DNA from 4 places in the Bradyrhizobium sp. 191 genome. Region 1 is predicted to be linked to each of the others. Evidence: predicted binding sites of a transcription regulator. Region 1 holds the regulator's gene; each other region holds the start of a gene.
What was found. The regulator PhoB, encoded in region 1, activates phosphate uptake and scavenging genes when phosphate is short. The targets are predictions, from matches to a motif close to TGTCATNNANCTGTCAT.
Positions count from the first base shown of each region.

Region 2: IVB23_RS03360 (RNA degradosome polyphosphate kinase) is a predicted target of PhoB. The motif match lies at 1,486-1,502, and genes of this name have one in related genera.
Region 3: IVB23_RS20015 (DUF2794 domain-containing protein) is a predicted target of PhoB. The motif match lies at 2,151-2,167, and genes of this name have one in related genera.
Region 4: IVB23_RS34240 (UDP-2,3-diacylglucosamine diphosphatase) is a predicted target of PhoB. The motif match lies at 2,776-2,792, and genes of this name have one in related genera.

Region 1 covers NZ_CP064692.1:4,992,067-4,996,289, reverse strand. Annotated here, with positions in the region: gene IVB23_RS23130 (aspartate aminotransferase family protein) at 1-264, opposite strand, end outside; gene IVB23_RS23125 (GcrA family cell cycle regulator) at 723-1,232, shown strand; gene phoB (phosphate regulon transcriptional regulator PhoB) at 1,501-2,208, opposite strand; gene phoU (phosphate signaling complex protein PhoU) at 2,241-2,957, opposite strand; gene pstB (phosphate ABC transporter ATP-binding protein PstB) at 2,969-3,790, opposite strand; gene pstA (phosphate ABC transporter permease PstA) at 3,787-4,223, opposite strand, start outside.
Region 2 covers NZ_CP064692.1:698,195-702,417, reverse strand. Annotated here, with positions in the region: gene IVB23_RS03360 (RNA degradosome polyphosphate kinase) at 1-1,411, opposite strand, end outside; gene IVB23_RS03355 (DnaA/Hda family protein) at 1,565-2,242, opposite strand; gene IVB23_RS03350 (CDP-alcohol phosphatidyltransferase family protein) at 2,365-2,907, opposite strand; gene purM (phosphoribosylformylglycinamidine cyclo-ligase) at 3,064-4,137, shown strand; gene purN (phosphoribosylglycinamide formyltransferase) at 4,137-4,223, shown strand, end outside.
Region 3 covers NZ_CP064692.1:4,309,412-4,313,634, reverse strand. Annotated here, with positions in the region: gene acnA (aconitate hydratase AcnA) at 1-627, shown strand, start outside; gene IVB23_RS20020 (DUF1223 domain-containing protein) at 861-1,637, shown strand; gene IVB23_RS20015 (DUF2794 domain-containing protein) at 2,232-2,603, shown strand; gene IVB23_RS20010 (GNAT family N-acetyltransferase) at 2,743-3,273, opposite strand; gene IVB23_RS20005 (Bax inhibitor-1/YccA family protein) at 3,543-4,223, opposite strand, start outside.
Region 4 covers NZ_CP064692.1:7,307,492-7,311,714, reverse strand. Annotated here, with positions in the region: gene IVB23_RS34250 (threonine/serine dehydratase) at 1-780, opposite strand, end outside; gene IVB23_RS34245 (glycosyltransferase family 1 protein) at 868-1,926, opposite strand; gene IVB23_RS34240 (UDP-2,3-diacylglucosamine diphosphatase) at 1,940-2,752, opposite strand; gene thiD (bifunctional hydroxymethylpyrimidine kinase/phosphomethylpyrimidine kinase) at 3,052-3,852, opposite strand; gene IVB23_RS34230 (Lrp/AsnC family transcriptional regulator) at 3,981-4,223, shown strand, end outside.

The DNA.
Region 1 (4,223 bases):
TTCATTGCACAGACGCGCCGCGAGCTTCTCGCCGTCCGGGCTCTGGAACAGGTTCGACATGTGCCAGAGCTTCGTCGCCTGCTCCTGCAACGCCTTGACCAGCGTGGGATGCGCATGACCGAGCGCATTCACCGCCACGCCGGAGGTGAAATCGAGATAGCGATCGCCATTGGTCGCGATCAGCCAGCAGCCTTCTCCGCGCTCGAAACCGAGGTCGGCCCTGGCGAAAACGGGGAGCAAATGCGGCGCGGCGCTGTTGGTCATGACGTCACTTGAATGTTGCGGACGGTGTGACGCGTGCATTGCGCAACGCACCATTGACCGGCCCGGAAAACGAAACGTGCCGCCTTTTAAGGGCGGCACGCAGGACTATCTTATGCCTGGCAAGACGGGTGTCAATGCCGCCCGGAAAGCCCCGCGAAACGCTGAATCCGTAGTCTTGCGGTGCCGATTTTGCGGGATTTTCACCACGGAACATGTGGACGCGAGTCGGCGGACTCTTGCGCGGGAGTCACGCCATATTGTAGCGTTTGGACTGTCAGATACGACATCTCGTGCAGCAGTTCTGATCCCTTAAGTCCTCATGTACCGGCGTAAACGTTCGGGCGTCTTGAGCGCGCCCGGCGAGCCTTAAGGGATTCTGGCGGCACGGGTTTTTCAAGGCTTAGGCAATCGCTGCGAAGGCCCCAGGATGGCAGGCGCGCAGCGAGGGAAAGGGTGCAATGACGGTTTTGACCTGGTCCGATGATCGCGTCGAGCAGCTGAAAAAGCTCTGGGAGGCCGGACTTTCGGCCAGCCAGATCGCGGCGGAGCTCGGCAATGTGACCCGCAATGCCGTGATCGGCAAGGTGCACCGGCTCGGCTTGTCCGGCCGCGCCAAGAGCCCTTCGTCGGCAGCGCCCCGGCCGCGCAAGGCGCGCCCCGCGCAGCACATGATGCGGGTGACCCGCCCCGTTGCCCGCGGCAACACCGCGCTGGCGCAGGCCTTCGAGGTCGAGGTGGAGGCCGAACCCGTCACCTACGACAATGTGGTGCCGATGAGCCAGCGGCTGTCGCTGCTGGAGCTGAACGAGGCGACCTGCCACTGGCCGGTCGGCGATCCCTCGAGCCCGGATTTCTTCTTCTGCGGCGGCAAGGCGCTCTCCGGCCTGCCCTACTGCGCCCAGCATTCGCGCGTGGCGTATCAGCCGGCGGCGGATCGCCGGCGCGCACCGGCGAAGCCCACGCGGTGAGTTTGCGGATTTAGTTGGCTGACTGCAAAGTCGGCAGCCGTCGCACGACGGTGCCTCAACACATCCGATGTCGTCCCGGACAAGCGCGCCACAAGCGCACGCAGATCCGGGACCCATAGCCACCGCAAGATGTGGTTACGGGGACTCGGAGTTACCCTTTCGCAAGACAATCGCGCGCTGTGGTTATGGATCCCGGATCTGCGCTTTCGCTTGTCCGGGACGACACTGAACGTGTGGCGATAGCTCGCTAAACCAGCGCCTGCAAACCTTACGTCTGCTCCGCCTTCGCGAACCGATCGTCCAGCGCATAGCCGGCGCCGCGGACGGTGCGGATCGGATCCTGCTCGCGGCCGAGATTGAGCAGCTTGCGCAGGCGGCCGATGTGGACGTCGACAGTGCGCTCGTCGATGTAGATGTCACGGCCCCAGACGCTGTCGAGCAGCTGCTCGCGCGAGAACACGCGGCCGGGATGCTCTAGAAAGAACTCCAGCAGACGATATTCGGTCGGGCCGAGATCGATCGGCCGGCCCGAGCGCGCCACGCGGCGCTTGTCGCGGTCGAGCTCGATGTCGCCATAGGCGAGCACGGTGGCGAGCCGCTCGGGGCTGGCGCGCCTGAGCAGGCCCTTCACGCGGGCCAGCAGCTCCGGTACCGAGAACGGCTTGACGATGTAGTCGTCGGCACCGGTCGCAAGTCCCCGCACCCGCTCGCTCTCCTCGCCGCGCGCGGTGAGCATGATGATCGGCAGCTGCTTGGTTTCGGGACGGGTGCGCAGCCGCCGGCACAGCTCGATGCCCGACAGGCCCGGCAGCATCCAGTCGAGCACGATCAGATCGGGAATGTGCTCCTTGAGGCGGGTGTCGGCATCATCGCCGCGCATCACCGTCTCAACGTCATAGCCGTCGCCTTCGAGGTTGTAGCGAAGAAGCTCGGTGAGAGCTTCCTCGTCCTCAACCACCATAATGCGTGCGCCCATGTTGTCGTCGCTCCTTGGGTATTCGGCGCCGCTTAGGTATTCGGCACCGTCGTGGCGAAGGTCGTCATGTCGCCCTTCGGCCGCTTGTCGGTGATCGCCTGGCCCTCGATCATGTAGAACACGGTCTCGGCGATGTTGGTGGCGTGGTCGCCGATCCGCTCGATGTTCTTGGCACAGAACATCAAATGGATGCAGAACGAGATGTTGCGCGGATCCTCCATCATGTAGGTGAGGAGTTCGCGGAACAGCGAGGTGCAGATGGCATCGACTTCCTCGTCGCCCTTCCACACCGCCATTGCTGCCGGCAGATCGTGCGCGGCATAGGCGTCCAGCACCGACTTGACCTGCTGCTGCACGAGGTCGGTCATGTGTTCCAGGCCGCGGAACAGTTTCAGCGGATGAAAATCCGTCTCCAGCGCCGCGACGCGCTTGCCCATGTTCTTGGCGAGGTCGCCGATGCGCTCGAGATCGGTCGCGACGCGCATGGCGCCGACGATCTCGCGCAGATCGACGGCCATCGGCTGGCGGCGGGCGATGGTGAGCACGGCGCGCTCCTCGATGCGTTTCTGCAGCGTGTCGAGTTCGGCGTCGGTGGCGACGACGCGCTGACCGAGCGCGACGTCGCGGCGGATCAGCGCGTCGACGGAATCGACGATCATGCGCTCGGCGATGCCGCCCATCTCGGCGACCAGGCGCGTGAGTTCCTGGAGGTCGGTATCGAAAGCCTTTGCGGTATGTTCAGAACCCATGTTCCGTCTCCTCAGCCGAACCGGCCGGTGATGTAATCCTGCGTGCGCCGGTCGCTCGGCGACGTGAAGATCTTGCTGGTGTCGTCGAACTCGATCAACTCGCCGAGATACATGAAGGCGGTCTTGTCGGAGACGCGCGCCGCCTGCTGCATGTTGTGCGTGACGATCGCGATCGTGTAGTTCTCGGACAATTCCTGGATCAGCTCCTCGACCTTGGCGGTCGAGATCGGGTCGAGCGCCGAGCACGGCTCGTCGAACAGGATCACCTCGGGTCGCACCGCGACGGTGCGGGCAATGCAGAGGCGCTGCTGCTGGCCGCCGGAGAGCGACAGGCCGGAGGCGTTGAGCTTGTCCTTGACCTCGTTCCACAGCGCGCCGCCGCGCAGCGCCTTCTCCACGCGATCGTCCATCTCGGACTTCGAGATCTTCTCGTAGAGGCGGATGCCGAAGGCGATGTTCTCGTAGATCGTCATCGGGAACGGGGTCGGCTTCTGGAACACCATGCCGACCCGGGCGCGCAGCAGATTGAGGTCGAGCTTGGGGTCGAGCATGTTGGTGTGGTCGAGCAACAGCTGGCCTGTGGCGCGCTGGCCCGGGTAGAGGTCGTACATCCGGTTGAAGATGCGCAGCAGGGTCGACTTGCCGCAGCCGGACGGGCCGATGAAGGCGGTGACGCGATTGGTGCCCAGCGCCAGATTGATGTTCTTCAGCGCATGGTGCTCACCGTAGTAGAAATTGAGGTTGCGCGCGGTGACCTTGGCAGGCGCCTCGGGCAGCGGCTGCGAGCCGGGATGAACGGTCGGCGCGCTTACGGAAATAGACATTTCACTCATTTTGCGGTCCTCTCGGCACCAAGGATGCGGGCGCCAATGTTCAGGGCAAGCACAGTCAGGGTGATCAACAGCGCCCCGCTCCAGGCGAGTTGCTTCCAGTAGGCGTAGGGGCTTTGCACGAAGTTGTTGATGGTCACCGGCAGGTTGGCCATCGTCTTGTCCAGGCCGAGGCTGAAGAACTGGTTGGACAGCGCGGTGAACAGCAGCGGCGCGGTCTCGCCCGCGACGCGAGCCGTGGCCAGCAGCACGCCGGTGATGAGGCCCGAGCGCGCCGCACGGTAGGCGATGCGCTTGATCACCAGCGAACGCGGCAGACCGAGTGCGCTGGCGGCTTCACGCAGCGGGTTCGGCACCAGCAGCAGCATGTCCTCCGTGGTGCGCACCACGACCGGGATCACGATCACTGCGAGCGCGAGGCTGCCTGCGATTGCCG
Region 2 (4,223 bases), 4.0 Mb from region 1:
CGGTATGGACGTAGGTCGTGAGGCTGCCGCCCTCGCGGCGCACCACCATCGAGAGTTTTGCGTGCGTCTTCAGTTCGAGGAAGCCGTAGACGACCTGCACGCCGGCGCGTTCGAGATCGCGCGCCCAGCGGATGTTGGCTTCTTCGTCGAACCGCGCCTTCAGCTCGATCAAGGCCGTGACCGATTTGCCGGCTTCGGCCGCTTCCGCGAGCGTGCGCACGATCGGCGAGTTGTTGGAGGTGCGGTAGAGCGTCTGCTTGATCGCGACGACATCAGGGTCGCGCGCGGCCTGCTGGAGGAACTGCACCACCACGTCGAAGGATTCGTAGGGGTGATGGACGACGAGGTCCTTCTGCCGGATCGCGGCAAAGATGTCGCCGCCATGCTCGCGCACGCGCTCGGGATGGCGCGGCACGTAAGGGGTGAATTCGAGGTCAGGCCGGTCGAGTCGCGTGAGCTGGGAGAGCTCGTTCATGGCGAGCACGCCGTCGACCAGGAACACCTCGTCATCGGCCGCCGACAGCGCATGCTGCACGAAGCTGCGTAGTTCCTCCGGCATCTTGGCGTCGATCTCGAGCCGGATCACGGATCCGCGCCGGCGGCGCTTCAGCGCGGTCTCGAACAGGCGGACGAGGTCCTCCGCCTCTTCCTCGATTTCAAGCTCGGAGTCGCGGATGATCCGGAAGGAGCCCTGGCCGTGCAGATTGTAGCCGGGGAACAGGCGGTTGATGAACAGGGCGGTCGCCTGCTCCAGCGAGATCAGGCGCACCGTGCCTTCGGCGGGCAGGCGGATGAAGCGGTCGATCTTGCCGGGCATGCGGATCAGCGCGTTCATCTGTTTGCCGTCGGCGGCGCGCGTGAGCTGGAGCGCGATGGTGAAACCGAGGCTCGGAATGAACGGGAAGGGGTGGGCCGGATCGATCGCGAGCGGCGTCAGCAGCGGGAAGACGTTGTTGAGGAAATAGTCCTCGATCCAGGTCCGTTCCGATTTGGAGACGTCCTTGCCGTCGACCAGCACGATGCCGACCTCGGCCAGCGTGCTGCGCAGGTCGCGCCAGATCGCCTGCTGGTCCGAGGCGAGCTGGGAGACGGTGCGGTTGATCAGGGCGAGCTGCTCCGACGGCGTCAGGCCGTCGGGGCTGCGTTCGGCAATGCCCTCGCGCACCTGGGCCTTGATGCCGGCGACGCGGACCATGAAGAACTCGTCGAGGTTATTCGCCGAGATCGACAGGAATCGCACCCGCTCCAGCACGGGGTGGTTGGGATTGACCGATTCCTCCAGGACGCGGCGGTTGAAATGCAGCCAGGACAGCTCGCGGTTGATGAACCTTTCGGGGCTGGATGCGATCGCCGGCAGGCCCTCGGCTTCCGGGGCTTTTTCTTTAATTTCAACGGCTTGCGCAGAGTCCATCAGAAGTCGGTCCATCCTGTCTCGCCTCACTTTGCGACTTATGCGCAAAACCCCGGGGAGCATGTGTTACAGCGATGACGTTTCGATGACATTGATGTTCCGCCGTTCCGCCGCGTCAAGCCGTTGCAGAAGGCGTCGGGCCTACGGGGCCGATCAGGGGTCCCGGAGCAGCTCGGCGGCGAGCGCCCGGGTCACGGGGCGGCCGAGCCGCAGGGCTTCGCTGTCGAGCAGCTCCACGGCCTGCCGGGCCGCGGCCGAGGACCGCTCCAGGCGGGTGGCGAGGTAGCCGACTACGCTCTCGTCCACGGTGAGCTGGCGGTCGGCGCAGAATTTGACGATGAGGCCGCGAAAGAGCTGGTCGTCGGGGGGCAGCAGCGCGACCACCGGAACGGCCCGCAGACGCGAGCGCAGGTCGCGAAGCTCGATCTCCAGCGCGGCCGGCACCTCGCGTCCGGTGAGGAGGACGTAGGCGCCGTCCTCGCGGGCGAGGTTCATCAGGTGAAAGAGGGCACGCTCGTCAAAATCCTTGGCCTTGAGATCTTCGACCACCAGCGCGCCGGTGGCGAGCGCGCCCGGAACGCCTGCCGCCGTCAGCGCATTGGCCGTGGTCGAGCGGGCGCCGGCTTCCTCGGCCCAGATCGCGGCGAGATGGCTCTTGCCGCTTCCTTCCGGGCCGGCCAGCCACATGATCCGGTTCGGCCATTCCGGCCAGCTGTCGATCAGGCCGAGACCGGCCGCATTGGCGGGGCCTTCGAGGAAGTTGTCCCGGCTGAGGCTCTCCGCATGCGGAAGCGCGAACGCCAATTGTCGGGGATGGACGCGGCCTGCCACGCTTGCTTTGCTCCATGCCGGCGCGCCGGCCCGTTTGAAGAGGTTCGACTTGATCGCGCGGGACTTGTTCGTGCGAGACTTGATCTTGTGAGACTTGGCCTTTTGCGGGGCCGCATCCCGGCTCATTTGGCCTCGATCGTGCTCATGTGCCGCAGCCACTCGACGAGATAGAGCGACACGGAGGAGAGCGTGAAGATCGTGACGAGGCCCATCAGGATGATATCATAAGGTGCCGGCTTGAAGCCGAAGGCAAGCGCTGCCAGCACCAGCGCCGCGAACGCCACCTGTGCCACGGTGTTGAGCTTGGATACCTTCGACGGCTTCATCTCGACCGGCCGGTCGAACAGCCAGGATACGATCACGGCGGCGACGATCATGATGTCGCGCGAGACCACCAGGATCACGATCCAGCGCGGGATCGCGCCCCAGATGCCGAGCGCCATGTAGATCGAGACCAGCAGTGCCTTGTCCGCGAGCGGATCGAGCAGGGCGCCGAGTTCGCTCGTCATGTTGAAGCGCTTGGCCAAAAAGCCGTCCACGGCATCGCTGATGCCGGCGATCAGGAAGACGGCGAAGGCGACCTCCATTTGGCTCGACACGATGGCCCAGACGATGATCGGGACCAGCATGATGCGGCCCAGGGTAATGATGTTCGGAATACTCACGAAAGCGCTTCCCGGCACCCGGTCTGACCTCGAATCCGGCCCCCGCGGGAGGCTGAACCGGTTGATATCTACATAGTATAGGCAGGAGCGCCATGCGAGCCATTGCGTGTCCCCGGAATTCGACGTAACCAGCCGCAAACCCACTGGAAATCGGGCATGACCGACCGCAAAAACGGCCTCACTTACGCCGATTCAGGCGTCGATATCGACGCGGGCAACCGCCTGGTCGACCTGATCAAGCCGATGGTGCGCGCCACCGCACGGCCGGGTGCCGACGCCGAGATCGGCGGCTTCGGTGGCCTGTTCGACCTCAAGGCGGCCGGCTTCAAGGATCCGGTCCTCGTGGCCGCGACAGACGGTGTCGGCACCAAGGTCAAGATCGCGATCGAGACCGGGCTGCATGGCGGCATCGGCATCGACCTCGTTGCCATGAGCGTCAACGACCTGGTGGTGCAGGGCGCCGAGCCGCTGTTTTTCCTGGACTATTTCGCCTGCGGCAAGCTCGATCCCGAGGCCACCGCCGCGATCGTCGCGGGCGTTGCGGAGGGGTGCCGCGAATCCGGCTGCGCCCTGATCGGCGGCGAGACCGCGGAGATGCCCGGTCTCTACAAGGACGGCGATTATGACCTCGGCGGCTTTGCCGTCGGCGCTGCGGAGCGCGGTACGCTGCTGCCGCGCAAGGACATCGCCGCAGGCGACGCCGTAATCGGTCTTGCTTCATCAGGCGTGCATTCCAACGGCTTCTCGCTGGTGCGCAAGATCGTGGAACAATCCGGTCTCGGCTTCGCGGCACAGGCGCCGTTCGCGCCCGTGATGACGCTCGGCGGCGCGCTGCTGACGCCGACGCGGCTCTACGTCAAATCCTGCCTGCGCGCGATCCGCGAGACCGGCGCGGTGAAGGGGCTTGCCCATATCACCGGCGGCGGCTTCACCGACAACATCCCGCGCGTGCTGCCGAAGGATCTGGGCGTCGGCATCGATCTGGCACGCCTGCCGGTGCTGCCGGTGTTCAAATGGCTGGCGGCGCAGGCCGGCATCGCCGAGCTGGAAATGTTGCGCACCTTCAATTGCGGCATCGGCATGATCGCGATCGTCGAGCCCGACAAGGTCGATGAGGTCGTCGAGGTCTTCACCGACGCCGGCGAAACCGTGGCGCAGCTCGGCACCGTGATCCCGGCCGAAGGCGAGAATCGCGTCGTCTATAACGGCCACCTCGATCTGGCGCTGTGATGAAGCGCCGCGTTGCCATCCTGATCTCCGGGCGCGGCTCCAACATGGCCGCGCTGATCAGGGCCGCCGCTGCCGCGGACTTTCCG
Region 3 (4,223 bases), 680 kb from region 1:
GGCAAATATCTCAGCGAGCACCAGGTGCGTCCGGCCGACTTCAACCAGTACGGCACGCGCCGGGGCAACCACGAAGTGATGATGCGCGGCACCTTTGCCAACATCCGCATCAAGAACTTCATGCTGAAGGGCGCCGACGGCAACATTCCGGAGGGCGGCCTGACCAAGCACTGGCCTGACGGCGAGCAGATGTCGATCTACGACGCCGCGATGAAGTACCAGCAGGAGCAGGTGCCGCTGGTGGTGTTCGCCGGCGCCGAATACGGCAACGGCTCCTCGCGCGACTGGGCCGCGAAGGGCACGCGTCTGCTCGGCGTGCGCGCCGTGATCTGCCAGAGCTTCGAGCGCATCCACCGCTCCAATCTGGTCGGCATGGGCGTGCTGCCGCTGACCTTCGAGGAAGGCACCTCGTGGTCGTCGCTGGGCCTGAAGGGCGACGAGAAGGTCACGCTGCGTGGCCTCGTCGGCGACCTCAAGCCGCGCCAGAAGCTGACCGCGGAGATCGTCTCCGGCGACGGTTCGCTGCAGCGCGTTTCGCTGCTCTGCCGCATCGATACGCTGGACGAGCTCGACTACTACCGCAACGGCGGTATCCTGCACTACGTGCTGCGCAAGCTCGCGGCGTAAGCGCGGATTTGTGAACGATGGCTCACTGCGAAGTGAGTAGAAGCCCGAACGAAGGCGGCCTATCAAAGGCCGCCTTCGCGCGTTTGCGGTACGTTTCAGATGGGCCCGCCCGGCGGAAAACCTTCCCTTGGACGGTTGGCTGGACGGACGAATGTACCGCGCCCCGTAAGACTACGGTGACCATCCGGCGATAAGATTCCCCTTCCCACGAGCAATGGTGTGCGGCGTTCGACATGACGACAATGACGGCTTCTCATCCGATTTCGCGCTGGTCCAATGCCCTCTGGACGGGAGCCATCGGCATCTGTGCGATCGTCGCCGTCATCCGCCCCGCGCACGCTGATCCCCGCGCCGTTGTTGAATTGTTTACCTCGCAGGGCTGCTCCTCCTGCCCGCCCGCCGACCAGATCATCGGCGATCTCTCGAAAGATCCGTCAATCATCGCGTTGAGCATGCCGATCGACTATTGGGACTATCTCGGCTGGAAAGACACGCTGGCGGATTCGCGCTTCTCTGCACGGCAGCGTGCCTATTCGCGCATGCGCGGCGACCGCGAGGTCTACACGCCGCAGGCCGTCGTCAACGGCTCCACGCATGTCATCGGCAGCGATCGCGCCGGCATCGAGAATGCGATCGGCAAGACCGACAAGGGCAGTGGCGTGATGAGCGTGCCGGTGACGATGTCACTCTCGGGTAAGCACATCAACGTTTCGGTGGCCGAAAGCAAGGAGCCCGCGGTCTCGCACGGCGAGGTCTGGATCTGCTCGATCGCCAAGTCGGTGCCGATCGCGATCACCCGCGGAGAGAATCGCGGACAGCAGGTCACCTATCACAACGTGGTACGCAACCTGCTCAAGGTCGGCGACTGGACCGGCCGTCCGGAAAGCTGGACGGTGCCGATCGAGAACCTCACGCGCGATGGCGTCGACGGCGCGGTGGTCTATGTCCAGGACGGCAGCCGGGAGAAGCCCGGCCCGATGCTGGGTGCGGCGTACACGTCGCTGCATTGATATTTTTCTAGCGTCGCACTCTGCTCTCGACCCTCATGGTGAGGAGCGCGCACTTGCGCGCGGCGGACGATGCTGCGCATCGCCGTGAGAACCGTGAAAGGCCCCGCGAATGCAGTTCGGCCTTCATCCTTCGAGACGCCGCGCGAAGAGCGCGGCCCTCAGGGGAGAGAGTCGTCGCCCGGATGTTCGGAGAGAGGCCGCGCCGGACACATCCCGACACAAACAAAAAAGGACCAACTTGCGTTGGCCCTCCTTGCCGTGCGCACAGACCCGATCCTGTTCGACCCCGGGGGGCTGGGGGCTGAGGAATCCGGAACCGAAAGGACCGGGTCAACGCACGGGACTCTATATCGCAGTGCAGGGCGGCGGGCGGTGGGCGGAAAAGCGGCGATACTATGATTCCTGCTAACGATCCCGTGACGGTTTGCCGCGACAAAGTTCCACCCCTGCGTGTGCCCTGACTCGCAGCCGATTCGGTGGGTTGAGCCCCTTGCGGCGCGGAACGGTTGGCGCAATCATGCAATTGTCATGAGCGCGGTTCCGGGGACGGTCTTCGCGGACGCGGTCGTGGCGTGCGATGAGGAGGCGCTTCCCATGAGCCTGATGTCGGAGGATGCCGATCCGAGCGAGCAGCGCGCGGCGGCGCGTCCCGCCGCTGCGAATGCGCAGCCGAACCGGGTGACGTTCAACCGGCTCGAGCTGCACCGGATTCTCAATCTCTACGGCCGCATGGTTGCGGACGGCGAATGGCGCGACTACGCCATCGACTTCCTGAAGGACCGCGCCGTGTTCTCGGTCTATCGCCGCGCCTCGGAAGTGCCGATCTATCGCATCGAGAAGGACCCGCGGCTCGCGCGCAAGCAGGGCATGTACAGCGTGATCTCGGCGACCGGGCTGATCCTGCGCCGCGGCCACGAGCTTGAGCGCGTGTTGCTGGTGATCGATCGGAAGCTGGCGGTGGTGTGACGACCATTAGCCGTCATTCCGGGGCGATGCGCAGCATCGAACCCGGAATCTATTGAGCGGCACAGAAGTTGGATGAATGGATTCCGGGCTCGCGGCTTCGTCGCGCCCCGGAATGACGAACGAGAAGGGGACGACTGCCCTACTTCCCCGGCACCGTGCTTGCGCCCTCGCCGAGGTCGCGCTGCATCATCACCGTGTCCAGCCAGCGGCCGAATTTCAGCCCGACATTGGGATGCGTGCCGATCATCTTGAAGCCGCACCTGGTGTGCAGGCCGATCGATCCGGCGTTGGCGGAATCGCCGATCACCGCGATCATCTGGCGAAAGCCGCGCGCCTCGCATTCGGTGATCAGCCGTTCCAGCAGCAACGAGCCGACGCCGCGGCGGTGGAAGGAGGGATCGAGATAGATCGAGTTCTCCACCGTGAAGCGGTAGGCTGGCCGCGGCCGGTAGGCGCCGGCATAGGCGTAGCCGGCGACGCGGCGGTCGAGCATGGCGACGAAGTGGGGATAGCCGCCGTCGATCAGCGTGCGGTAGCGACGCGTCATCTCGGCGAGGTCGGGCGGCTCCAGCTCGAACGTCGCCGTGCCCTCGCGGACGGCCTGCTGGTAGATGGCGGTGACGGCGGCAAGGTCGGCCTCGGTGGTGGGCCTGATTTCGGGTGCGGACATGGGGCGGAGATTAGAAGCTTCGCGAGGCCGCTGGAAGAGGACTCGGCGCATGCACACTCGTCATTGCTAGCGTAACCTCCTCCGCCGTCATTCCCCGCGAAGGCGGGGAATCCAGTACGCCGCGGCCTCTCGGTCATCACGACGGCCTCTGGAATACTGGATCGCCCGCCTTCGCGGGCGATGACATCGAGCGTGTGGCGAGCTCCGCCCACAAACAAAAACCCCGGCCTCTCGGCCGGGGTTCATGTCGTTCACTCAGGTCGTTGCGCTTACTCGCGCTGGCCAAGCAGCTGCAGCAGCAGCGTGAACAGGTTGATGAAGTTCAGGTACAGCGACAGCGCGCCGGTGATGGCCGCACGCTCTGCGATGTCACCGCCGGCCGAGGCGTAGCCGTAGATGTAGTCGTTCTTCAGCCGCTGCGTATCCCAGGCGGTGAGGCCCGAGAACACCAGCACGCCGACCACCGACACGATGAACTGCAACATCGAGCTGGCCAGGAACAGGTTCACCAGGCTGGCGAGGACGACGCCGATCAGGCCCATGAACAGGAACGAGCCCATCCCGGTGAGGTCACGCTTGGTGGTGTAGCCGTACAGGCTCAGCGCACCGAAGGTCGCCGCGGTGATGAAGAACACCCGCACGATCGAGGTGTGCGTGAACACCAGGAAGATCGACGACAGCGAGATGCCCATCAGCGCCGAGAACACCCAGAACAGGATCTGGGCGGTCGAGGGGGCGAGACGGTTGATGCCCGCCGAGATCACGAACACCATCGCGAGCGGCGCCAGCATGAACAGCCACTTCAGGGGGCTGACGAACATGGCGTAGCCGAACGGCGTCAGGAACAGCTTGCCGACGCGGACCGCTTCCGGGGTCGCAACGTCGGTCACGGCGGCCATGTAGACGCCGAGGGCGGCAAGGCCAGTGATGGCCAGGCCAATGGTCATGTA
Region 4 (4,223 bases), 2.3 Mb from region 1:
CGCGAGCAGCTTGCTGTTGATCGCAAAGGTCATCTCGCCGGGCATCAAGGCCATCAGCGCATCGCAGATGGTGCGGCCCGCCGGTGGATGCGGCTCGCGGTGGCCGGCCGTCAGCGAAATGCCGTGATCGTCGAATGCCTCCGGCTCGGCCACCACGATCTCGGCCTGCGGATAGCGCGCCTTCACGGCGGTCGCGACGCCCGCGATCAGGCCGCCGCCTGAGGCCGGCGCCACCACGATATCAGGGGCGAGACCGAGGCTCGCCATGTCCTCGGCGATCTCGCGGCCGGCGGTGCCCTGCCCTGCGATCACGAAGGGATCGTCATAGGGCTTCACCAGCGTCGCACCGCGCTTCTCGGCAATGCCGCGCGAGATCGCCTCGCGATCGTCCTTGTCGCGATCGTAGAGCACGACCTCGGCGCCGTAGGATCTGGTGCGCTCGCGCTTCGACAGCGGCGCGTCCGCCGGCATCACGATGGTGGCCTGCATGTCGAGGATCTTTGCCGCGGCTGCCACGCCCTGGGCATGGTTGCCCGAGGAGAACGCAACCACGCCACCGGCGCGCTTGTCCTGCGGGATCGAGAACACCTTGTTGAAGGCGCCGCGGAACTTGAACGAGCCGGTGCGCTGGAGCATCTCCGGCTTCAGGAAGACCTTCGCGCCGACACGCTCGTTGAGCACAGGGAAGGACAACAGCGGGGTGCGGATGGCGTAAGGCGCGATCACGCGCGCTGCGGCATCGATGTCGGCGGGGCCGACCGGGAGGAGCTGTTCGGTCATGGCGGAATGGTATCGCGGCCGACGAGGCCCCGGCAAGACACCTCCGCGCGAGGATTCCCAAAACGTTCTCGATCGATCGAGATGGCCTTAGGCGACGAAGCGCGGCTGTTCCGTCACGTTCCCGCCGGGCAGCACCGCGCCAACCGCCCTGATGCTGTCGATAAAGATCCGCGCCGAGGCTTCCCAGGTGTAGTTGGCGGCGAACGCGACGCAGTCCTGCCGACAGACGTCGAGCGCGGCGAAGCAGGCACTGCCCAGATCGTGATCGAGCGCGCCCACCGGCGCATCGCCGATCACGTCGCGGGGGCCTTTCACCGGAAAGGCCGCCACCGGCAGCCCGCTGGCGAGCGCTTCCAGGAGGACGAGGCCGAACGTGTCGGTCTTGCTGGGGAACACGAACACGTCGGCGGCCGCGTAGATGTCCGCCAGCGCCTCGCCCTGCTTCTCGCCGAGGAAGATCGCATCGGGATAGGCCTCCTCCAGCGAGGCCCGCGCCGGGCCGTCACCGACGATGACCTTGGTGCCGGGCAGATCGAGGTCGAGGAAAGCCTCGAGATTCTTCTCCACCGCGACCCGGCCCACCGACAGGAACACCGGTGCCGGCAGGCAGAGATCGATGGCACGGGGATGGAACAGGCCGGTATCGACCCCGCGCGGCCACAGCACGACATTGTCGAAACCGCGGTCGGTCAGCTCGCTGGCCAGCGCCGGGGTTGCCGCCATCACGGCACGGCTGGGCGCATGGAAACGGCGCAGCGCGTGCCAGATCAGCGAGCCCGGCACCGGCACGCGGGCGCGGACATATTCCGGGAAGCGCGTGTGGAAGCTGGTCGTGAACGGCAGCTTGCGCTGGCGGCAATAGCGGCGGACCATCAGTCCGATCGGCCCTTCCGTCGCGATGTGGATGCTGTCCGGACGCGCTTCCTCGATCAGCCTTGCGATCCGGGCCGGGCGCGGCATGGCCAGCCGCACGTCGCGATAGCTCGGCATCGCGAAGGTGCGGAACGATTGCGGCGTCAGGAACGCGAATTCGACGCCAAGACCTTCAACGCTAAGCCCTTTCGCGGCGTCGGCGAGCTTGGTCAGCGTCCGAACCACACCGTTGACTTGCGGGTGCCAGGCGTCGGTCGCAACCAGGATGCGCATCAGGCGGCCCTTGTCATGCAGCTCTTGCCGCGACCTGCGGGACCGCCGCCGGCTTTTGCAGATGATCCGCCCAGGTGATGATCTCGAAATGGCCGTCGTCATGCTCGACCAGGGCCGTGCAGCTCTCGACCCAGTCGCCGCAATTCATGTAGCGGATGCCGGCCTCGTCGCGGATCACGGCGTAGTGGATGTGGCCGCAGATCACGCCGTCGGCATCGTGGCGCCGCGCCTCGGCGGCGAGCGCCTGCTCGAACGCGCCGATATAGTTGACGGCGTTCTTGACCTTCTGCTTGGCCCATTGCGACAACGACCAATAGGGCACTCCGAACAGGCGGCGAAAGAAGTTGACGAGGCGATTCATCTGGATCGCGAAGTCGTAGGCCTTGTCGCCGAGATGGGCGAGCCAGCGCGCATTCTGCACCACGAGATCGAAGATGTCGCCGTGGATGACGAGATAGCGCTTGCCGTCGATGCCGGTGTGAACCGTGTTCTCGACGACGTCGATGCCGCCGAAATGCGTGCCGTAATAGTTGCGCAGGAACTCGTCGTGATTGCCGGGGATGTAGATGATCTTGGCGCCCTTGCGCGCCTTGCGCAGCAGCTTCTGGACGAGGTCGTTGTGCGACTGCGGCCAGTGCCAGCTCGATTTCAGCGCCCAGCCATCGACGATATCGCCGACGAGATAGATCGTGTCGGCATCGTGGTAGCGCAGGAAGTCGAGCAGTAGATCGGCTTGAGAACCGCGGGCTCCGAGATGGACGTCGGAGATGAACAAGGTGCGAAAGCGCCGCTCCGGGCTCTCGTCACTCACAGCGTAACTTCCCATGCGCCAGCCTGTAACAATGTCCCGTGACAGGGGGATGACCGATTGAACCTTGAGGCACCTCAGCTACGAATCAAACTTCGCCTCGCCCTCCCCGCGAATATCAGTCGCATGCGACAATCAGGCGACACGGCGCCGCAGAAGGTGATCGTCATGCCCGGGCTTGTCCTGGCTTGTCCCGGGCATCCACGTTCTTCGTGCTGCGTGGCAAGCGTGGATGGCCGGGACAGGCCCGGCCATGACGATGTGGGGCTAGCGTGCCCCCAAAGTGCACCGCCGCGGCGCTCCCGCGCGCGGCAGCCTCAGTAGAACCTGTGGAAATGATGGATCGGCCCATGGCCGTGGCCGACGCTGAAGCGGTCGGCGGCGCCGATCGCGGCGCTGATCCAGGCCTTGGCATTGCGCACGGCGTTTTCCAGATCCTCGCCCCTGGCCAGTCCCGCAGCGATCGCCGAGGACAGCGAGCAGCCGGTGCCATGGGTGTTGCGGGTGGCGATGCGCGGCGCGGCGAGCGCGATCGTGCTGTCCGCACCGACCAGATAGTCGATGCTCTCCGCGCCCTCGCCGTGCCCGCCCTTGACCAGGACGGCGCGGCAGCCGAGCGCCAGCAGGCGGCGCCCCTGGCTTTCGATCTCGGCCTCGCTTGCCGCGACCGGCTCGTCGAGCAGAGCCGCGGCCTCCGGCAGGTTGGGCGTGATCACGGCGGCGAGCGGTATCAGCCTGGTGCGCAGGGCGTCGACGGCTTCCGCAGCCAGCAGGCGGTCGCCGGAGGTCGCGACCATGACGGGATCGAGCACGACATGCCCCGGCGCCCAGCGCGACAGCGCGGCGGCGATGGCATCGATGCTGGCGACCTGGGCCACCATGCCGATCTTCACCGCGCCGATGTCGAGATCGGAGAACACCGCATCGATCTGTCCGGCGACGAACGCGGCCGGCACCGGGTGGATGCCGGTGACGCCGCGCGTGTTCTGCGCCGTCAGCGCCGTGATCACGGAGGCGCCGTAGACGCCGAGCGCGGCAAAGGTCTTCAGGTCCGCCTGGATGCCGGCGCCGCCGCTCGAATCGGAGCCGGCGATGGTGAGTGCGACCGGGGTCGTCATGACGATTTTCCGCGTTTTCGGGCCATGAGCCCTCTTAGCAAGCTCGCGCCGAACCCAGCAAGTTCGCTTGCTAAATCCGGCCGGTTTTGGCCTATTAGCCGGAAGAATACGCTCTCGGAGTGCCTGCGATGGTTCCCTTTTTCGTCCAGATCAAATGCAAGCTCGGCCAGTCCTATGTGGTCGCCAACGCGCTCGCCGAAGCCGAGATCGCCTCCGAGATCTACTCCACGGCCGGCCAATACGACCTGCTGGTGAAGTTCTACGTCGACAAGGACACCGACATCGGCCATTTCGTGAACGAGAAGGTGCAGGTGCTGCCGGGCATCCAGGACACCCTCACCATCATCACCTTCAAGGCGTTCGGCACCGGT